Regions from separate parts of the Microbulbifer echini genome, predicted to be linked through region 3. Evidence: predicted binding sites of a transcription regulator. Region 3 holds the regulator's gene; each other region holds the start of a gene.
The links. Region 3 encodes LexA, which represses DNA repair genes until DNA is damaged. Its sites were predicted from a motif close to ACTGTNTNTANANACAGT; they were not measured.

Region 1: the regulator LexA is predicted to act here: its motif matches at 1,529-1,546, upstream of ACCI51_RS04990 (PA0069 family radical SAM protein).
Region 2: the regulator LexA is predicted to act here: its motif matches at 2,427-2,444, upstream of ACCI51_RS15560 (YebG family protein).

What each region holds. Positions count from the first base shown of each region.
Region 1 covers NZ_JBGMEL010000003.1:267,453-273,907, forward strand. The annotation lists gene tmpT (thiopurine S-methyltransferase) at 1-65, shown strand, start outside; gene ACCI51_RS04985 (GIY-YIG nuclease family protein) at 105-383, opposite strand; gene ACCI51_RS04990 (PA0069 family radical SAM protein) at 427-1,515, opposite strand; gene ACCI51_RS04995 (hypothetical protein) at 1,739-2,194, opposite strand; gene ACCI51_RS05000 (LysE family translocator) at 2,890-3,492, shown strand; gene ACCI51_RS05005 (condensation domain-containing protein) at 3,626-4,909, shown strand; gene ACCI51_RS05010 (phthiocerol/phthiodiolone dimycocerosyl transferase family protein) at 4,985-6,271, shown strand.
Region 2 covers NZ_JBGMEL010000016.1:92,307-98,761, reverse strand. The annotation lists gene ACCI51_RS15580 (DUF6249 domain-containing protein) at 1-362, opposite strand, end outside; gene ACCI51_RS15575 (hypothetical protein) at 426-722, opposite strand; gene ACCI51_RS15570 (DUF924 family protein) at 901-1,506, shown strand; gene ACCI51_RS15565 (LysE family translocator) at 1,506-2,123, shown strand; gene ACCI51_RS15560 (YebG family protein) at 2,502-2,798, shown strand; gene ACCI51_RS15555 (MAPEG family protein) at 2,890-3,285, opposite strand; gene ACCI51_RS15550 (amidohydrolase family protein) at 3,452-4,753, opposite strand; gene ACCI51_RS15545 (amidohydrolase) at 4,750-6,162, opposite strand.
Region 3 covers NZ_JBGMEL010000019.1:56,201-62,655, reverse strand. The annotation lists gene ACCI51_RS16550 (mechanosensitive ion channel family protein) at 1-184, opposite strand, end outside; gene nagZ (beta-N-acetylhexosaminidase) at 325-1,341, opposite strand; gene ACCI51_RS16540 (TetR/AcrR family transcriptional regulator) at 1,376-2,008, opposite strand; gene ACCI51_RS16535 (LOG family protein) at 2,420-3,058, opposite strand; gene lexA (transcriptional repressor LexA) at 3,223-3,828, shown strand; gene ACCI51_RS16525 (hypothetical protein) at 3,928-4,182, opposite strand; gene ACCI51_RS16520 (DUF6586 family protein) at 4,284-4,769, opposite strand; gene topA (type I DNA topoisomerase) at 4,770-6,455, opposite strand, start outside.

The DNA.
Region 1 (6,455 bases), on a different contig from region 3:
TGCTCGGTGGTTTGAAAGGCCTGGTACCCGCTCAGGAAGTAGCCTGGTTACTCTCTAGGCGATAAGTGATTGAAGTTCATGGTGAACTATAGCGCAGAGACCGGTTAGCTGGGGAGTTGCGGTAACGCTTGAGTCCCGGCGATAAGCGCTTCCTTTTTTTGTTTAGGCCACTTCTTGATCGCTATTTCCAGCTTCAATGCCGTTGATTTGTTTTGCGTTTGTGCTTGGTATTCTAAGGTGAGAGGCCCTTTTCCGCGAAGGGCCTTGGCGGCCTTGGGGCCACCGGTACTGTGCTCGGCAAAGCGTCGTTGAATGTCTCTGGTAATTCCGGTGTAGAGGGAGCCATTTGCGGTGCGGATTAAATAAACAAACCAAGTATTCATTAAATTATTTTCAGATGACAACTTGCCGAGGCGTTATAGCTCATTAAAAAAGACACTGCTGCTCTCCAGCCTGAGGTGGTGGATCAAATTGGCTGCAATCTAAAAGTAGGCGTCGGTGATTTAAGCCCAGTTTCCTGATGGCGACAATAAAACGTTGGCGCAGCAGTTGGGCGAAAACCCCAGTACCCTGGCGCCGCTGGGAAAAATCACTTTGATAATCCTGCCCGCCTCGGCTCTGCTGTATCAAACTCATGACATGGTCAGCTCTGTGCGGGTAGTGTATCGCGAGCCACTCGCGAAAAAGTGGTGCCACTTCATAGGGGAGGCGTAGCAATATATAGGCCGCCCGTTCAGCACCCGATTCTCTCCCGGATTTTAAGATGGCCTCTAGTTCACAGTCATTGAGAGCTGGAATCATCGGCGCGGCAAGTACCGCCGTGGGTATCCCGTTTTCACTCAATGCTCCAATCGTGCGCAGACGCGCCTTGGGTCCGGCGGTACGTGGCTCCAGCTTCCTTTTTAAGTCATTGTCTAATGTTGTCACACTCACTGCTACTTGAGCGAGGTTATCCTGGGCCATTTCAGCAAGGATAGGGAGATCCCGTAAAATTAACTGGCTTTTAGTGATAATGGTTACTGGTTGGCGAAACTTTTGCATCACTTCTAGCAGTGTACGAGTTATCCCCTTTTCTTTTTCTAGGGGCTGGTAGGGGTCGGTATTCGCTCCCAAGGCGATAGGGCTGCAGACATAGTTCGGCTTGCGCAGGGCCTTCTCCAGCAATTCCGCCGCGTTTGGCTTAAAAAAGATCTTGGTTTCAAAATCCAGGCCGGGAGATAGGTCCATATAAGCGTGGGCCGGCCTGGCATAGCAATAAACACAACCGTGCTCACAACCCCGATAGGGATTGATAGACTGGGTAAAGGGGATATCTGGTGACTGATTGGTTGCGATAATTGACTTTGCTTTTTCTTCAATTGAAGTCGTCAGCAGTTGTTCCAGAGGTTCTGCTTCAGTTTGCCAGCCATCGCTTTCACGAGTGCTCGAGTGTTCGGCAAAGCGGCCGGTGATATTACTGGCTGCGCCGCGTCCCTTGTAAAAGGGTTGTGGTTTGTCGGGCTCTCTACGTTTCATTGCGACTTAATGGGCTGTATGTTTGTACAGTTTACGATTTCATCTCGATACAAAGCAATGGGCTAGTTATCTTTATGATGGTCTGGACTGGGTAGTCACTGGCAGGCAGATTACGCCGAGCGACAGAGCACTTGCTTCCAGTGTTCGGCATACGGCCTTACGGACCCCTCAATAGGACTGGCTGCCAGCGGTTGGCTAGCGGTGTGTATGCCCTAGGTTCAGCTTATAAGGCGGCTACGGAATTGTATTTGGGGGGTATTGTGAGACCTGGTCGTTCATCATCCCAGATCATATTAACGATCTTCCAGGAGCGACCGTCATTGTAGAGCTGGATACTGTTGATTCCTCTCTTGATAAACTGGGTTTTATCGCTATCTCTCCAGGCCTCATACGTACTAAAGGCGTGGGCAATATTGCCAAAAGACTCGATGACACTGTGAGTCTCGACCTCATAGAAAGCCGCTCCTTGTACCAACTGCTGAAAATTTTCAGGGTAATCCTGAATATCCATAACCAGTGCCTGAGGATTACCTTGACGGTCCACTGAAGTGCGGATCATCTTGGCATAGGGAGTAAATAATTCCAGTTGCTCCTGCCAGTTACGCTTAAAATATTCTGGGCCAGAGACTAAATCATAAAGCTGCGTGAGGAGTGCCTTTATTTTCTTTTCTGAATTCATAGAGAGTCCCTTGTCGGGGTGAATTTGTGATTCGCAAAAGCTTTACAAAGTAAATATCAGGGCTTTAAATAGCCTGTCTCGTTAAATTTTATTGTTTCTATTAACGCGTTGAGCCGAATTGATCGGCTCATAGGAAAGCCTGGATGGAATTTTACCGCTCCCACGGATTTTTTGCCAGTGAGCAGATGTATCGTTGATGGTCCAAGAATGGACTTTAGAGGTCTTATGTTTAAGGGGTACAGAGGTTTCTGACATCTGCTCACTTTGGGACGGTGTCTCAAATCCTATGCTCTCAGGATGAGCAGAATCTTTTTTTGAAGCATTGCGTATATCGGATAGTACCTTTTCAATCCCCCTGTTATTCTCGGAGGTAAGTATGTGGGGGCAAAGATTAAGTGAGGTTGCTTACAAAAATTTTAGGTGTGATATCTACGATATTGTTCGATGAAAATTTGTTAGTGAATTTTGTGGTGTGTTTTTCCGTTTGGGTTTTTTGATGAAGGTGAAAGCTGGTACAGAATATTAAGTTTGATGGCTGATCAATTCCTTCAGTTTGACTTCCTTACTGGTCATTGTTGGCGGTATTGTTGTCAGGGGTTAAAGTTGCTGAAAATTTATATTCATTTTTTTTAGAGTTAATCGCCCTGTAGCGGTATCCTATTTTTCTGAAATATTAAAAACTATAAGGGTTAAGTATGTCTTTGCTATTAGCTATGTTTGGTTTCTCTTTGACGATGTCAATCACGCCGGGACCTGTTAATATGGTTATCATCTCATCGGGTGTACAGCATGGTTTTGCTCGTACTATTCCATTTGTATCTGGGGCAACAATAGGTTTCACTTTGTTGCTTGCTGCCATTGGTTTTGGTTTTTATCAGTTGTTGGATAGCTACCCCCAAATTTTGCACTTCCTCGCAGTTGCTGGGTGCGCGTATGTCATCTATATGGGTTATAAGATAGCCTCTGCGCCCACGGATAAGATTGATGTTGCTGAAAGATCGCTACCCCGCTTCTATGAGGGTTTTCTCTTGCAGTGGTTAAACCCAAAAGCTTGGGTAGCCTGCGTATCTGGGGTTGCCTTATTCTCCAGTCCGCATAATCAGTCAAGCCTTCTTTATTTTGTGCTTATATACTTTTTTGTTTGTTATCTGTCCCTGGCTCTTTGGGCTTTTGCTGGAGATAAAATTCGCCTGTTTTTGAATGGTGAGTTCTCACTCAAAGTATTTAATCTGGCGATGGGGCTACTGCTAATATTGTGTGCTGCTTACCTGATGTATTCACATGTTTTAGGGGCCTAAACGTTTCTGCTATTAATAATTTTTAGGTGTTTAATGACTGGCTATCACACCAGGTTCAGTTTGCATGCTTTGATGTTCTTGTCATTGTCAGTAATGTTGTCTGTGTGATGTGTCATCATGTGTGGTTGTTTCTGTGAAATTCATGCCGTTCACACGAGAAGTTGGCAGAAATGAGGCTCTATCCATTGAATTGACTGATAGGTCTAATGGCGCTGTTCAGGGGGTTGCATTTTTTCGAGTATGTATGCCTGTTAATGTGAGTTTAATAAAGCAGGCGTTTTCATTTGTGCATCAATTACACCCGATGCTCCGGGCGCGTGTAGAAAGGGGGATGCATCTACAGTGGCGGTGTGACGTTGATTTTAGCTCGATAGAATTTGATGTCCGTATTCTCGATGGCACTTTGGACTTCGAAAGGGAGTTCTATCTCCAGGGAATCCACCCAGTAATTCTGGAGAAAATGTCGTACAGAGTTACTATCTATGTAAACTCTTCGGGGCAAGTGGCCTGGATAGCTGTCACTGTTAATCATGCTGCAATGGATGCAATATCTATTGTGATTTTGTTTCGTTATCTAGATGATTACTTAAAGGGTAAGCTTTGCACACCCTCTAAATCACTTCCGTTTCTGCAGGCAGTCGAGCAATATTTGTATAAAGGTGGGCAAGAAAAAAAGATACCCCTCCCTGTTGCAGAAGAAGTTCCTGTGCCGTGGTTAGTTGAAAAGCCTGCTGCTGCACCTCAACGGGTGGGGATGGCAACTTATAGGAAAATACCTGCTGAGTCGATCGTAAGGTTACATGATCTCGCAAAAAAACATAGGGTAAAACTTGCAGCCCTGTATAGCGCCGTGGCGATTTATGCTGGAAAATGTCTTCCTAATAGTGGTCTTTGGAATGATATTTTATTGCCGGTAAATATACGTAGCCTCTGTAATCCGCCCATCAGTTTTGATGTTATTGGCGAATATATTTCTTTCGTAGACTTGGTGGTGTCACCCGATCTGTGTTGTAAAAGTGTGATGTCACTAGCTTCATTGTTGCAAGATAAATTATCTTTTATTTTAAGGCGAGAGAGCTTGCGCTTGGCCGAGCAAAGGCCTGAATATAAGTTGGCTGAAATCATAGAAAAAGCAGATTTTTACGCAGCTAAAAAACCAAATTTTGTCTCCGGGATATGTATTTCTGATGTTGGTTGTTTAGAATCTCTGGTGGGTGAGCTTACTTTTTTCGATTTAAGAGTCGCTATGACGGTTCAAACTCATGGCGCACATCCAATGATGATAGCTACGGAGACTACAAAAAGTGAAAGCATTTTTTCTTTTGGCTATTGTGAACCACTCACCAGTAGAGAAAGTGCTTTGTGTTTTATAAGTCACTTTATGGGAATGCTAAATTCGCTCCAATTTGACAGTTAGTCTCGTTGGTTCGGTTAGCTCTCTCTATACTATTTAATTCGTTGTCGATACCTGAAAACACGGCAAAGAAAACTTATGCAGTACAAGCCCTTTTCACGTCCTCTGGGATACCAGGAGGCATTATTTACTGAGTTGACTAGATGGTCTTGCGGTGGGGTTCAGTTGCTCTCCTTTGTCAGGATCTGTGAGTCCCTGAAGGTCGAGGTATTGCAAAGGGCTTTTGCGCTACTGCATGGTATGCATCCGATGCTGCAGGCGCGCGTTGTAAGGGGGGATTCTCTTTTTTGGCGCTTTGATGTAGATTTTGCAAGCGTTCCATTTGAGATTCAGGTGCTAAAAAAGCCGTTTAATTTTGGAAAAGAATATTCTCTACTTGGTAATAAAAAAATTCAGGTGGATAAATATTCTTATCGAGTTCGTCTTTTTAGTAATAGCGATGGTTTAGTGGAGTGGGCGGCCGTGTTGACTAATCATGCCGCAATTGATGGGCGCTCCATTATGATAATGTTTTGTTATTTAGATTTTTTTATCCAAGATGGATTTAAGACTAAGTTGAACCCCTTGCCTATGTACAGCGGGGTCACTGATCACTTGAAGGCAGCGGGACAAATTGGCCGGGAGGTTTTACTATACCATAAACAGGGGCTGACCTTGTGGCCAGTGGAATCCCCGGCCCCCGCATCTAAACGTCGTAGTCAGGCGACTTATCGAGAACGGTCACCTGCGCTGTTGCAGTCGCTATCCTTATATGGAAAAGCTCATGAAATTAACTTGAGTGCGTTGCTCTGTGCAGTGGCTGTAAAGGCCTCGAGGGTATTGCCGGTCTATCATCCCTGGGTTGAAGTTGTATTTCCCGTTGATGCCCGGAAATTGTGCCAGCCAAAAGTTGGCTTGGATACGGTGGGCTGCTTTTCTGCAGTCATGACGCTGGAGCTAGCCCCAGAGATATTACAGGTTGACTTAATTGTGCTAGCCAAATGGATTCAGCAACAGCTGAACAAGCGAGTTATGGAAAGGGAATCACATGCCTTTGATTTGAAGATAGATTATAAGCTGCAAACCATTACTGATATGGCAAAAGAGTATGCGAAAAAGAAAGCGTATTTCCCTTCGGGGATTTGCGTTTCAAATGTGGGGAGTATGCGTACTCTTGCCAGTGATCTAAAGTATTTTGAGATTGAGGCAGGTATGTTGATTCAAAATCATGGGACGCATCCGATAATGGTGATTACTTATTCAACCACTCGTCGTTCAGTATTTGTGTTTGGTTATTGCGAGCCCTTAATGAGTAAAAAAAGCGCTCTGCTTTATGTGGAGCGCTATATGGATTTATTGAAGTCTCTGCTGGGTGATGTTTCATAAGGTGCTTGATTGGATCTCTCCGAATTCATAGAAAGCGCGCAGTAAGCCTGAAAGCTTACCTGGTGGCATTTTCAGTGGGAGTCATGCTTGATTTTTTATGAGCCGAGCTGAACTAAATTGATCGTTTGGTCATGTTGGCCACTGCTTTATTGCCGTGCAAATCCTCTTTGTTTCCTATACTGAT
Region 2 (6,455 bases), on a different contig from region 3:
ACGCTATCCAGGGCCTCTTCAACGACTTGACCACGCTCATCGAGAATGCCCTTACTCTCAAGCCTCTCGATTATTCGCTGACTCAAGGGGCCGCCAAATTCAGCACCCAGGTCCACCTGAACCTCGCTGCGCCCGCCGTCCTCTCCCTGAGATTTGATAATTAATACACCGTCGTCATCGCGCATAATCCGTACACGTGTATCGGACTTGGGTACCTCATTTTCTAGTACCGGTGGCAGTGGTGGTTCGGGCATTGTGCCGCTGCCTTCCTGGGCCCAGCTGCCCAGGGCGGCAAACGTTACCGTCAGTGCTACCACCCAGCGGGCAGCTACCTGCAGGGATTGTGAATTGCTCGCTCTCATTACTTACTCTCTATCGTTGTCTTTTTTCTACTGGTAACCGTCGGGTTGGGGGGCCCTGTCACACTACATGACCGTAATACGACCTCTGCTGTAAGGGCTTGGTGTAGCGCCGTGGCGGACCTTTTCTTTGGCAATACGTACCGGATAACGGAGGTCGCTGCCCTGGCCATTATCTATTGCCTTGCATTCACTGAGCTTTTGCAAAAAATGCTGATCCGTTTTCTCAGTAAGCTGCCGATGGATATCCTCCACGGAAAATCCCAGCTCAGTCGCCCCTGCATGACCGACCTGCATGCCGCCAAGCGCCAGCATCAGTGCGGCGCAAAATTGTACCTTCTTAAGTGATTTCGCAGTAAACATTGTGACCTCCTGATCGATTTTCCTTGTACGCTTCTATGACGGGTCCAGAAACGAGTTTGGATGCAGGCGCAGAATTTTTTTCTTAGGGCCACCCTTGTAAGGACATACTTTCTAGCCACACTGGACCAGCAAGTATAAATGTCGCAATAATCGCGCTTTTAGCTCGGGAGGCAAATAAATGCCTGGCATTAAGGAGATTTTGACTTTCTGGTTTGGTGGCCACACTCTGGATTACCATTCCTCGCAGGAATGCCAAAGGCGCTGGTTTTTAGCAGACCCAAAGCTGGACTTGCAAATAGCGAGAGACTTTGCAGAAGTTACCAACGAGGCTTTGGAGGGTAAGCTGGAGCACTGGCGCCAAAGCCTGGCCGGTGAACTCGCCCTCTTGTTACTGTGTGACCAATTTGCTCGCAATATTCATCGTGGTACGCATCTCGCCTTCCGGGGTGACCCGCTAGCCCTCGATATCTGCGAGGCGATATTGCAACGGGGAGAAGAGCAGGAACTCGGGGTATTCCAACAGACTTTTATTGGTATGCCCCTGGAGCACAGTGAAAAACCCTCTATTCAGCGGCGCTCCGTGGCATACTTCGCCCAATTGCAGAAGCGCCATGGGGATAATGAGACGATTGCCCCCTATCTTGCCACTCACTATCGATATGCCCTGGCCCACCAAGCGGTTATCGAGCAGTTTGGCCGCTATCCGCACCGCAATGCGGCCCTCGGCCGTGTTTCCACAGAAGAAGAGAAACGCTGGCTGGCTCAAGGGGGCGGCTTTAAATAATGGATTTACTCGGTTGGTTATCACTTGCAGGCATCTGCGCCCTCGGGGCCATGTCACCTGGTCCCAGTCTTTTAATTGTGATGCGTTGTTCAACTTCCGGCCTTCAGCAGGGCTTAGCCAGTGCTATAGCACACGGTGCGGGCGTTGCCATTTACGCGGCACTGACGGCCTTCGGCCTCGCGGTACTGATCACCAGTTCGCCGCTTCTGTTTAGCATCTTGCAGTGGGGTGGTGCGGCGATGCTGCTGTACCTGGGCTGGAAGGCTTTAAGCGCACCGGCACCGGGCTCGGCGGCTACGCAGCTGGAAGCTCCTCACTTGAGTGTTCGCCGATCTATCGTGCAGGGTTTTGGGGTGGCTTTCTTTAATCCGAAAATCGCTGTGTTCTTTACCGCCCTGTTCAGCCAGTTCGTCTCAGAGCAACAAGCCCTCGCTACCAAACTGGGTATGGCCGCCATGGTCTCCGGAGTGGATACTCTCTGGTACTGCATCGTGGCCTTGACTGTCCATGCCAGCCGCAAGCGCCAACTGGTGAGCAAACATCTTGGCCACCGTATTCAACAACTGTTTGGCTTGCTGCTGATAGGCTTGGCCGCTCGCTTGGTGCTGACTATTTAGCTGGCCTAATGTGAGCGAGCCGCTCGGGCGCCCCGTGCGCCCACTCTCTCGCCCTTGTATCACTTCTCACTAAGAGCCTGATTCCTCTCCGATACAAAACGCACCTATTCACCGAGCAAAAAAACAGGCCCGAAATAGGCCTGTTTACTGCGGAGATTGCAGCTCGGGTGCCTGGGGGGAGTACACCCGGCTGCAGGACGGCATTATGACAGTTACCACAATTTCCGGTAGCCCGGCCATCGCAATGGCGGCTCATCTAACCGCAATTCCCCATCCTGTATTTCTACAGGAGCCACCATTGACACTGAATATATATACAGTTACCGTATAGCCATACAAACAAACTGGAATGTCTGAAGGGCAATTGGGAGGCATATTATGGCCGTAGTAGCTGTTTGGAAATGTGATCGAGACGGAGCTATGTTCGACAACAAAAAAGATGCTGAAGAACACGATAAGATGCTGGAGCTTGCCGCCAACATTACCACGCTGATTGAGCGGAGTGTTGAAGGTATTGATGAGCAAGTGAGTGAAGAAATCGGCTTGCTACTGGCCAAGCGCCGTGATGCACTAGCCAAAGCCTGCAAGGGCAAACCGGAAGTCCTGCTGGAAGATGAGGATCACGGCGAAGATCCCTCTGCTGAGACAGTAACGCCTTTCGCCGCCAACCAGTAAAAACCTATCGTTTTATCCCTGTACTCTGCCCGGTTCAACCGGGCTTTTTTAGCTTTTAAGCGCTCTACACCCCACATTACCGTTGATTGCCCTACAGAGACTTCACCGATATTACGATATTAACTGCGGCCAGTATCAATATCACCAGCCAGCTAATCACAGTGCCCCAGAAACGCCCTGTATGTGTACCGCCCTTGCCTGCGGTCAAACCATAAGCGTGGAAAACGCGGGAGAGAAGAAATGCAATCCCAAACCCATGCAACCAAATATCTGGAAGGCCACCCAGCTCGGCAACCAACAGAAGTAACAACGCAATGGGGGTATATTCAACCGCATTTGCATGCACCCGTACACGAACCTCATTGCAGCGATCATCGCCTGTTCCAATGCCCACACGTTTAGTACGGCGAAATTGCACCACCCGACCCGCTAAGTAGAGAATCAAAATTGCACAAAGGCTGGTATACAGCGCTGTTATATTGGCCATGGGCCCTCGCCTCCTCTTATTAATCCGGTGAACAACAAATATATCGCCACCACCCTTTCCCCGACCACATCAATGGGTCACAAGCGAGTGGGCCTTTTTGTTCATTCTTAGTGGGCAAAAAAAGAGCGGGCAGAGCCCACTCTTTTTGATCAGCCGCTATTGTCTGTCAGTGGCGGTACCCAAAACCCGACCCCTTTCCTGGCTTCAGGTGGCGATCGCGTAAGCGGGTTGAACGGGTGACCAGAGATTGCGGCTCACCACCAATCAGCACCTGCTCTGGATAGCTCGTCACTTCCAGCGGATCTCCGCTCCAGACAACTACATCGGCCGTTGCGCCTTTCTCCAGAGTCCCGCCATCGAGATTGAAAATATCCGCCACATTACTACTGATACTCTTGAGCGCCTCTTCATAGGGTAAGCCGTGGGCAACTGCATTACCCGCAGACTGACGGGAGAGATACACATTGTGGGTGGAAGCATAGCCCGGGCCACTAATGGCCACCTTAACGCCAGCTTTTGTCAGCAGCGCGGCATTATCGAAGCGCGCTCCCAGACTGGAGAAGGAGATCGGCAAGTTGTCAATCGCATCGATCACAACGGGTACCTGGGCCCGGGCCAGCTGATCGGCCACCATCCAACCCTCGGCAGCACCGAGTACCACCAGCTTCACATTAAAAGCCTGGGCCAACTCAATAGCGACCAAGATATCACTGGCGCGATTGACAGTGATCAACAAAGGTTCCGTGCCATTGATCACTGGTTGCAGTGCTTCCAGATCCGCCAAACTGTAGTCCAGTTCGCGCCAATCCCCTTTGCGAATTGCCGCACGATTATCCCGGTACTCCCTGGCTTGGCTTAGAGCGCTTTCAACCTTGGCAAAGGCATTAGCGCGGCTGCCGCCTGCCAACTGGGCACCGGTCTCCCCGAGATAGGCTTTCTGGGCAACATCTTTCGCTTCAACACTATCAAACTCACCATTAAGTTTGATCGCAAAGCCACGCCCGGCAAATACTCTCTGAGCTTCAACGGCAGCCTTATCCCAAGTGCTAATTGCCGGGAACACCACGGCACTGGTCACCCCGCCAGCACGATTGAACGAGATCAAGGTAGATTTCGGGTTATAGGCCGGCAATGGATTAAAGGCACTACCGATACTTTCCCCTGTCACGGCGTGGTCGTTGGTCCCACTGGCTGCACTGATCTCCACTAGACCAAGCTCAGAAATAGGAGCGATAACACCAGGGGTAACCACCTTACCACTTGCATCAATCACCCTGTCGGCGGAGATATTCAGGGTGGGTGCCACCTGCTCCACCTTGCCGTCGATAATCAATACATCGGCCGATTCCAACGTGCCCTTGTCAGCCAAAGTATGGACCTTGCCGCCCTTAATCAGAACACTCTCAGCCTGGGCGCCTGCCGTCAGCACCCCCAGGGCCAGCGCACAAAATACTGCTATTTTTTTCACAGTCGCTCTCCCTCTGCATCGAGAATACCCAATTCGAAATCACTGCGCGGTTGGCGCTTCTTATCAAAACGATCGTACATCAACGCACCGTCAATAAAAACCTGGTCTACATGGGTATAAACACTAAATGGGTTGCCGGACCAAACCACTACATCGGCCATCTTGCCTTTTTCTAGGCTACCCGTTTGCGCTTCAATTCCCAACGCCTTAGCAGGGTTGAGGGTCATCCAAGTCACTGCATCTTTTGGTTGAATATCGAAGCCCGCGCGCTGACCGGCAGTCATTGCTTTGGCCACCTCTTCATTCAAGTGCTGAACGCTAACACCGGAGTCGGAATGAATCATGGCACAGGCCTTCGCTTGGTCGACAATGGCGATATTCGCTTCTGTCATGTCAAAAGCCTCGTGCTTAAAGCCCCACCAGTCCGCCCACATGGCCGCACAAACATTGTTCTCGGCCAGCAGGTCGGCCACTTTATAGGCCTCTACGGCATGGTGGAAAGTGGAAATCTGGAAACCGAACTCATCGGCAACATCCATCATCACGGCCATTTCCTCACCGCGATAACAGTGATTGTGCACCAGAATATCGCCGTTCAAAACACCAGCCAGGGTCTCGAGGCCCAGATCGCGCTCAGGCTCGTCGCCCCCTTTCTCTACGTAGTCTTCCCACTTTTTCTTGTAATTGCTGGCATCAATCCAGGCGCTACGATAGCCGGCTACATTGCCCATTCGAGTTGAAGGAGAAGTACCCTTGCCACCATAAACGCGCTTGGGGTTCTCACCACAAGCCATTTTCAAGCCATAGGGCGCACCGGGAAACTTCATATCCTGTACACTGCGACCCGGTACATTCTTCAGGGTGACACTGCGCCCGCCGAATAAATTGGCAGAACCCGGCAGAATCTGCAGAGTGGTTACGCCACCAGCCAAGGCCAGGGGAAACTGCGGGTCCTGAGTCCACACAGAGTGTTCCGCCCATACCTGTGCAGTATTTGGCGATGTCATCTCATTGCCATCCTGAGAGGATTCAATGGATGGGGCCGGGTAATCCCCCAAGTGGGAGTGCACATCAATAATACCGGGAGTAACCCACTTGCCCGTACCATCGACCACCAAGGCACCCTCAGGAGCTTTGAGGTCTTGACCGATTCGGACAATCTTTCCGCCCTCCAGTAGAAGGTCGGTGTTCTCCAGTTGCTCACCGGTACCAGTGAGCAGAGTAGCGTCCTGAATAAGAACCGGCTGAGACTGGGTAACAGAATACGTTGAGGGAAAGGCATCCAGGCGAGAGAAATCCAGGGACCTCTGTTCGCCCCCGGCCTTCTTCTCACCACAGGCAGACATTAACAGCGAGGCACAAAGCAAAGCCGCGATGCCGCGCCCGAAAACTCGAGAATGCAGCTGCATAGTAATTCATCCAATGGTCTTGAAGATGGCGGTGAATGCTATCAGGTTGGCTCGTCTTAGCCACCACTTCTGAGGAAAAGTTTGCCACCCCGATGCGTTCGCAGCCTACGTATCCAGCGAGACAATACAAATTGATGTGGATCACACCCTCATAAACACACAATTACAAAAGGGTTTATAAATAATGGCCTGTCAGCTATGACTACAAACCAGGTCAAAAAACCCATTACTTCCCTATATACTTTTTTATTTCCGCATGATGCAATTTCTGGTGAAAAAATACTCAACAATAA
Region 3 (6,455 bases):
GCGCCCCAACCAGTGCATCATCCCAAGGGTTGACAGTTTTCTCGGCTCTGAGAGCCAACTTCTGAACAAAACGCCCAAAGGCCCAGGCCGCCAGAGCTGAGGCCAGTACAATCAAGAAAACAGAGACTACCCAGACCCGATTTTCACCCAGCCAGGACAACAGCACACTCTCTACGGACTCCACGAAATCCCCCTACTCAAACAACCAATTCAGCCTCGCCCAGAGGTATCTCGAAGCGAGCTCTGCTACAAGTATTTACTACCGATCTCAGTGCATCAGTGCATCAGTGCATCAGTGCATCAGTGCATCAGTGCATCAGTGCATCAGTGCATTATCGAAGCTAACCAATCACGGGTTCTGCGTCGGCGCTCACTTTTTTCAAGTTCCTGCCAGGAGGTAATCAAAGGTCGGCCGCGCATCGCTTTTAGGCGCTCTTTAGATTCCGCTGCCGGGGTAAAATCCTGTAGGGCGGCCAGAGACTCCAAGGCACCGGTGCGATTGTTACAGATCACCCCCATATCGCAGCCCGCTTCCAGCGCAGCACGAATTCTTTCTCCATAGCCGCCGGCGACTCCCGCACCCTCCATCGACAGATCGTCACTGAAGATAACACCACTAAAACCCAGCCGTCCCCGCAAAATATCCAGCAACCAATACCTGGAGAAACCCACGGGCTGACTGTCGATATTGACAAAGCGTATATGGGCAGGCATCACGGCATCCAGTTCACCGGTTCCAATGCAATCGATAAAGGGTAAGGCATCAGACTCCAACACCTGCTCCAAGGTCCGCTCATCCTGTGGAAGCTCCACATGACTGTCTTCAAGGACGTGTCCATGCCCTGGAAAGTGCTTACCGGTGGTGGCCATGCCCGCCTCACGCATCCCCTGAATAAACGGCCTTACAATGGCAGTCAAGCGCTTGGGGTCAGAACAAAAACTGCGGTCCCCAATCACCCGACTCTGCCGGTCATCGGCATCCAAAACTGGGGCAAAACTAAAATCAACACCCACCGCCAGCAACTCGGCCGCAAGCAACCAGCCTACATCGCGTAATTGAGCCTCTGACGCCAGGGCAGATAACTTCTGCATGGAAGGCAATCGGGTAAACCCCTCTCGGAACCGCTGCACTCGGCCCCCCTCCTGATCAACTGCCAGCAGAATATCGGGGCGAAGCGAACGGATAGAAGCGATTAACGCCTCCAGCTGGACGCGATCTCGATAGTTACGTGCAAAGAAAATCAATCCACCTACTAGAGGATTGCGTAAAAGCTCACAATCTCCACTGGTGAGTTCCTGTCCCTCGATATCAATCATCACCGGTCCAAGTGATGTAGACATATACAGTTCCTCGATGATTCACCCACTACGGGGCTCAACCCACCTCTACCTTCAGCATTGCCGAAGCCGCGGGCACCAAGCGCTCCAGAGTTTCTGACAAACTGCTCTGAGCACCAAAATCCTCTTTCAGGATAGCTTCTATGGCATCGTAGCTCGACAGGGTAAAGATGGTGGCGCCCAGCATAAAATACAGCCGCCAATAGAAAGTAACCGGATCTACACCCGGCAAGGCTTCAGCCAGTAGGCCGGCAAAACGGCGATAGCTCTCGCCATACCGAGACACAATAAAACGGCGTAAGTGCCCCTGGAACTGTGTATAAGCCAACCCCAGTAGCCGCATAAAGCGCTGGGGGTCGAGGCCTCGCGCACGCAGGCCGCCCAGACCCACTCGGTATAGGCTCTCCAGCAAGCCCTCGACCCTTAGGGGCTGACCTGAGGCAATACGCCGGTCAAGCTCCGCCTCCAATGCGCCGGTAAAGGGGGTCAGGAAGCGTTCAAAAACCGCCTGTATCAGCTCCTTTTTGGAGCCAAAATGGTAGTTTACTGCCGCCAAATTGACACCGGCTGTACTTGTGATTGTTCTCAGGGATGTCTCGGTAAAACCTCGTTCAGCGAACAGAACCTCTGCCGCGTCCAAGATGCGGCTAACAGTATCGGTCTGGCTCATAGGTATCAAACCACCATTTAAAACAGCTGTTTAACTCTGGCCAGAGTAGCATATTCCGCCGCCAGTCTGGCGGCATATCACACCAAACAGACTCCCTTTACCTTGGAAGCAATCGGTTGAGATGTTGAAAATAGAGGGAATAACCTGAACGCTTAACGCCACCAGCCTGAGCACACCGCTTTCCCAACATAGGCAAACTAGTACGAATGGCGCTGAGGCTTTCTTTGGGGGAGCGCAGGGAACGACGCGTTAAGTCATAGCGAGAGATCGCCAGAAGTCATTAATCAAAACGATGAACCGCCCGACTCACTGTTTGATCCGCCGAATAGGGATGTATATCACTACACCGATAAGCTGTGTTTTCCTGTGCGGAGTTAGACTCTGAGCGCCTTGAAAACCCAGGCCAACGGCTTAGCCTGGACCACGCATGTGCTGCAAAATTAAATCGGCGGCCTCTTCCACTGTGTCGACCACCTGGAACAAGTGCAGGTCTCTCTCATCAATACAATTTCGCTCTAGCACCGTATCTACAAGCCAGTCATACAGACCACTCCAATACCGTTTTCCAACTAAAACAATTGGAAAGTGCTGCACCTTTCTAGTCTGTACTAATGTGAGCGCCTCAAATAATTCATCCAGTGTACCGAAGCCCCCTGGCAACCCCACAAAGCCCAGCGCCTGCTTCACAAATAAAAACTTGCGCACAAAGAAATATCGAAAATGTAAATTAACATCTTGATAGGGATTGGCCACCTGCTCAAAAGGCAGTTCAATATTCAAACCAATTGAAGCACCAGGTTGATCGAAAGCACCTCGGTTACACGCCTCCATCAGGCCTGGCCCGCCACCAGTAATTACGGGTATCCCCTCCGCAGCTAGCAGTTTCCCCAGCTTAACCCCTTGTTGATATTCCTGGCTTTGCTCGGAGAAACGCGCACTGCCAAATACCGTTACCGCCCCTCTAAATGCGATTAAACGCTCAATGCCATCCACTAATTCAGACTGTATACGAAGAACTCTCCAAGCTTCGGCCACCTTGGCATCCAGCATTATCACTTTCCCTCGCTGTCAGCTCTTTCAACTTTTTCTTTCATTCCTTGTTTTCATAAACACTGTAGCAGCTCATACAGGAACCGGTGATAGGATTGCGCGAGCCCCAAATCTGTATATAATCCCAGCACCTGTATAAAAATACAGAAACGCTAGGTAATTCTATGACCAATCTCACCGCACGACAGACTCAAGTATTAGAGCTGATTAAAGCCTACCTGGATGATACGGGTTATCCCCCTACTCGCGCGGAGATTGCCCAAGAACTGGGCTTCCGTTCACCAAATGCGGCTGAGGAACACCTTAAAGCACTGGCGCGGAAAGGAGCCATTGAAATGGTTGCCGGCGCTTCGCGGGGTATTCGGATTCCAGATCACCAGTCGGGGCTGCCGATTATCGGACGTGTCGCCGCAGGTCACCCCATCCTTGCGACAGAGCACATCGAAGATTATTGCGATCTACCCTCCAGCTTTTTTCACCCGCCGGCTGACTACTTACTACGAGTGCACGGCATGAGCATGCGCAATGCCGGCATTCTCGATGGCGACCTCCTTGCCGTGCAGAAAACAGAGCAAGTTAGGAACGGGCAGATTGTGGTTGCACGGATTGACGAGGAGGTGACCGTAAAACGCTTCCGCCGCAAGGGCAATCAGGCAACGGTGCAACTCCTACCGGAAAATGAAGATTTTGAGACCATCCAGGTAGATATGCGGGATAAGAACTTTATCATTGAAGGCCTGGCCGTTGGCGTTATTCGCCAAACCCCTTAAGTGCCCTCTTAAAGCCTGCGAACTCACACCAAAACTATCCCCCAAAAACAACAACAGCGGCTTATAGCCGCTGTTGAATAGTTTTAACCGATACTCTGATCAGTGAATCGTATGATTCACCGGCATCGATTCCTCCTCCTCGAAGTAGCCCGGCTCCAGGTCTTCTAGATTTTGCACAGCTTCAATACCGGCTTCTAGCATTGCCCGAGCGACTGCCACTTTATGCTTTCGCAGAAACTGTAGACTCTCCGCCGAGAATTGAATGCTCACCAGAGGGTCCTCCTCGTGGCCGGCACGGCGCAATGCCACCTCGCCATTGGCCAGCTCAATAATCTCAAAAGTTTCGGAGGACATTTGCTTTCCCTTCACCGCACATCAGTTTGCGCCCAGTGTACCACAGGCAATTTAGAAGTTTCAGTGGACGCAAACAGATAGAGGAAGTGTGCTGTGTGACCTCAGCACTCTTCAAGGTTAGTACGCTGCCTGCGTACCAGTTCACTCAAAGAGGCATGCCATTCAAGAAGCACTTCAAGGGATAGAGTAACTGGCCTAGGGCCCGCAATATTGTGGGTGGGGATTAGATTTTCCTGTCCTTGTACTTCTTCGGCCAGAGAAAGCTGCAGAAGTTGTTTCCATGCGCACAGCATCGCACTCAACCAGCTCTCGGGCTCTGAGAGCAGTAACTGTAATTCCCTCACCTCGCTACTGGCCCTACCCTGGCTTTGCAGGCTATCGTCGATAACCTGCAGGGATTCCGTCTCAAAACCTAACTGCAACTGCTGGGAAAGCTCTGCCAGGAAAGCCCGGTAGGCTTTCCATAACTGCAGCAGTGCCCCCTCTTCAAGCGCCAGGCGATGAAGAGGGGAATCATAGTGGCTCGTGGAGAGCAATTGACTCTTGCGAAGAGCAGAAGTGACGAGTCCAGTGTAGGGGTTACTCATTTACTTTTTCGCCACTACTTTCTTGGCTGCTGGTTTCCGCTTGGCCGTAGAAGTCTTACTACCGGCTTCAACCTTCCAGGCTCCATCGCGGTAAAAGGCCTTCCAACCGGTTGCCTTACCCTCCTCCTCAGACTGAACATATTGCTCTTGGGTCTTACGGCTGAAACGAATTACAGTATCTCGGCCCTGATCGTCTTGCGCAGGTGCCGCGAACAAGAAGCTGTACTTCGGATCAATCTCACTTTGGTGAGGCAGTAGTTCTTTTACCAGGGGAGCGCGGGTTTCACGATTTTTGGGGAACTGGCTGGCGGCCAGGAACAATCCGGAGGCACCATCGCGGAGAATATAGTGATCCTCAACCTTTTGACAGGCCAACTCAGGCATAGGTACCGGGTCCATCTTGGGAGGCGCCGGTTGACCGTTTTTCAGTAGCTTGCGCGTATTTTTGCAGGCTTCATTAGTACAACCGAAGTATTTCCCAAAGCGGCCGGACTTCAACTGCATATCGCTACCGCATTTGTCACACTCAATAATCGGCCCATCATAACCCTTGATTTTGAATGTGCCCTGCTCCACTTCGTAGCCATTACAATCTGGATTATTGCCACAAATGTGCAACTTGCGCTGCTCATCGAGCAGATAGCTATCCATGGCAGTACCGCATTTGCCACAGCGGCGCTTCTCACGCAGCAGGCGGGATTCCGCCTCCTCATCCTTATCGGCATCGACAGCTTCATCACCAGAAACCAGGTTCATGGTGTTGGTACAACGCTCCTTAGGAGGTAGTGCGTAGCCAGAACAGCCGAGAAAAACACCGGTAGAGCCAGTACGAATCTGCATGTGACGACCACATTTATCGCACTCGATATCCGTATCCGTCGGAGCATTGCGGCGCATGCCCGCTTCGCTCGATTGGGCTTTCTCAAGTCTCGAAGAGAAGTCCTGATAAAACTCATCGAGGAGCTGCTTCCAGCCCTTATCACCATCGGCCACCGCATCCAGGGATTCTTCCAGGCTTGCAGTGAAACCATAATCCATCAGGTTTTTGAAACTTTCGCTGAGTCGATCGGTGACGATGTCACCCATTTTTTCAGCATAGAATCGGCGATTCTCAAGGCGCACATAACCGCGATCCTGAATCGTGGAAATAATCGAGGCATAGGTGGACGGACGGCCGATACCACGCTTCTCGAGTTCCTTCACCAGGGCGGCTTCACTAAAGCGTGCTGGCGGCTTGGTAAAGTGTTGCTTCGAATCCAGTTGTTGCAGAGAGAGCTTTTCCCCAACCTTCACGTCAGGCAGCAACAAATCTTCATCTTTCTTACCGGAAGCGGGCGCAACCTTAAGAAAACCATCGAAGCGAATCACTCGGCCACGAGCACGTAATTCAAATTCACCGGCACTCACCACAATGGAGGTCGAAGTGAACTGTGCTGGAGTCATTTGACAGGCGACAAACTGCTGCCAGATTAAATTGTAAAGGCGCTCCGCATCGCGCTCGACACCGGAAAGCATATTTGGGGCAATACGCACATCGGAAGGGCGAATTGCTTCGTGAGCCTCTTGCGCGCCCTCCTTGCTGCTGTAGCTGTTCGCTGTTTCCGGAAGATATTTACCCCCAAAATTCTCACCAATATAGTCGCGTGCAGACTCAACGGCCTCTTTGCTCAGGTTGGTAGAATCGGT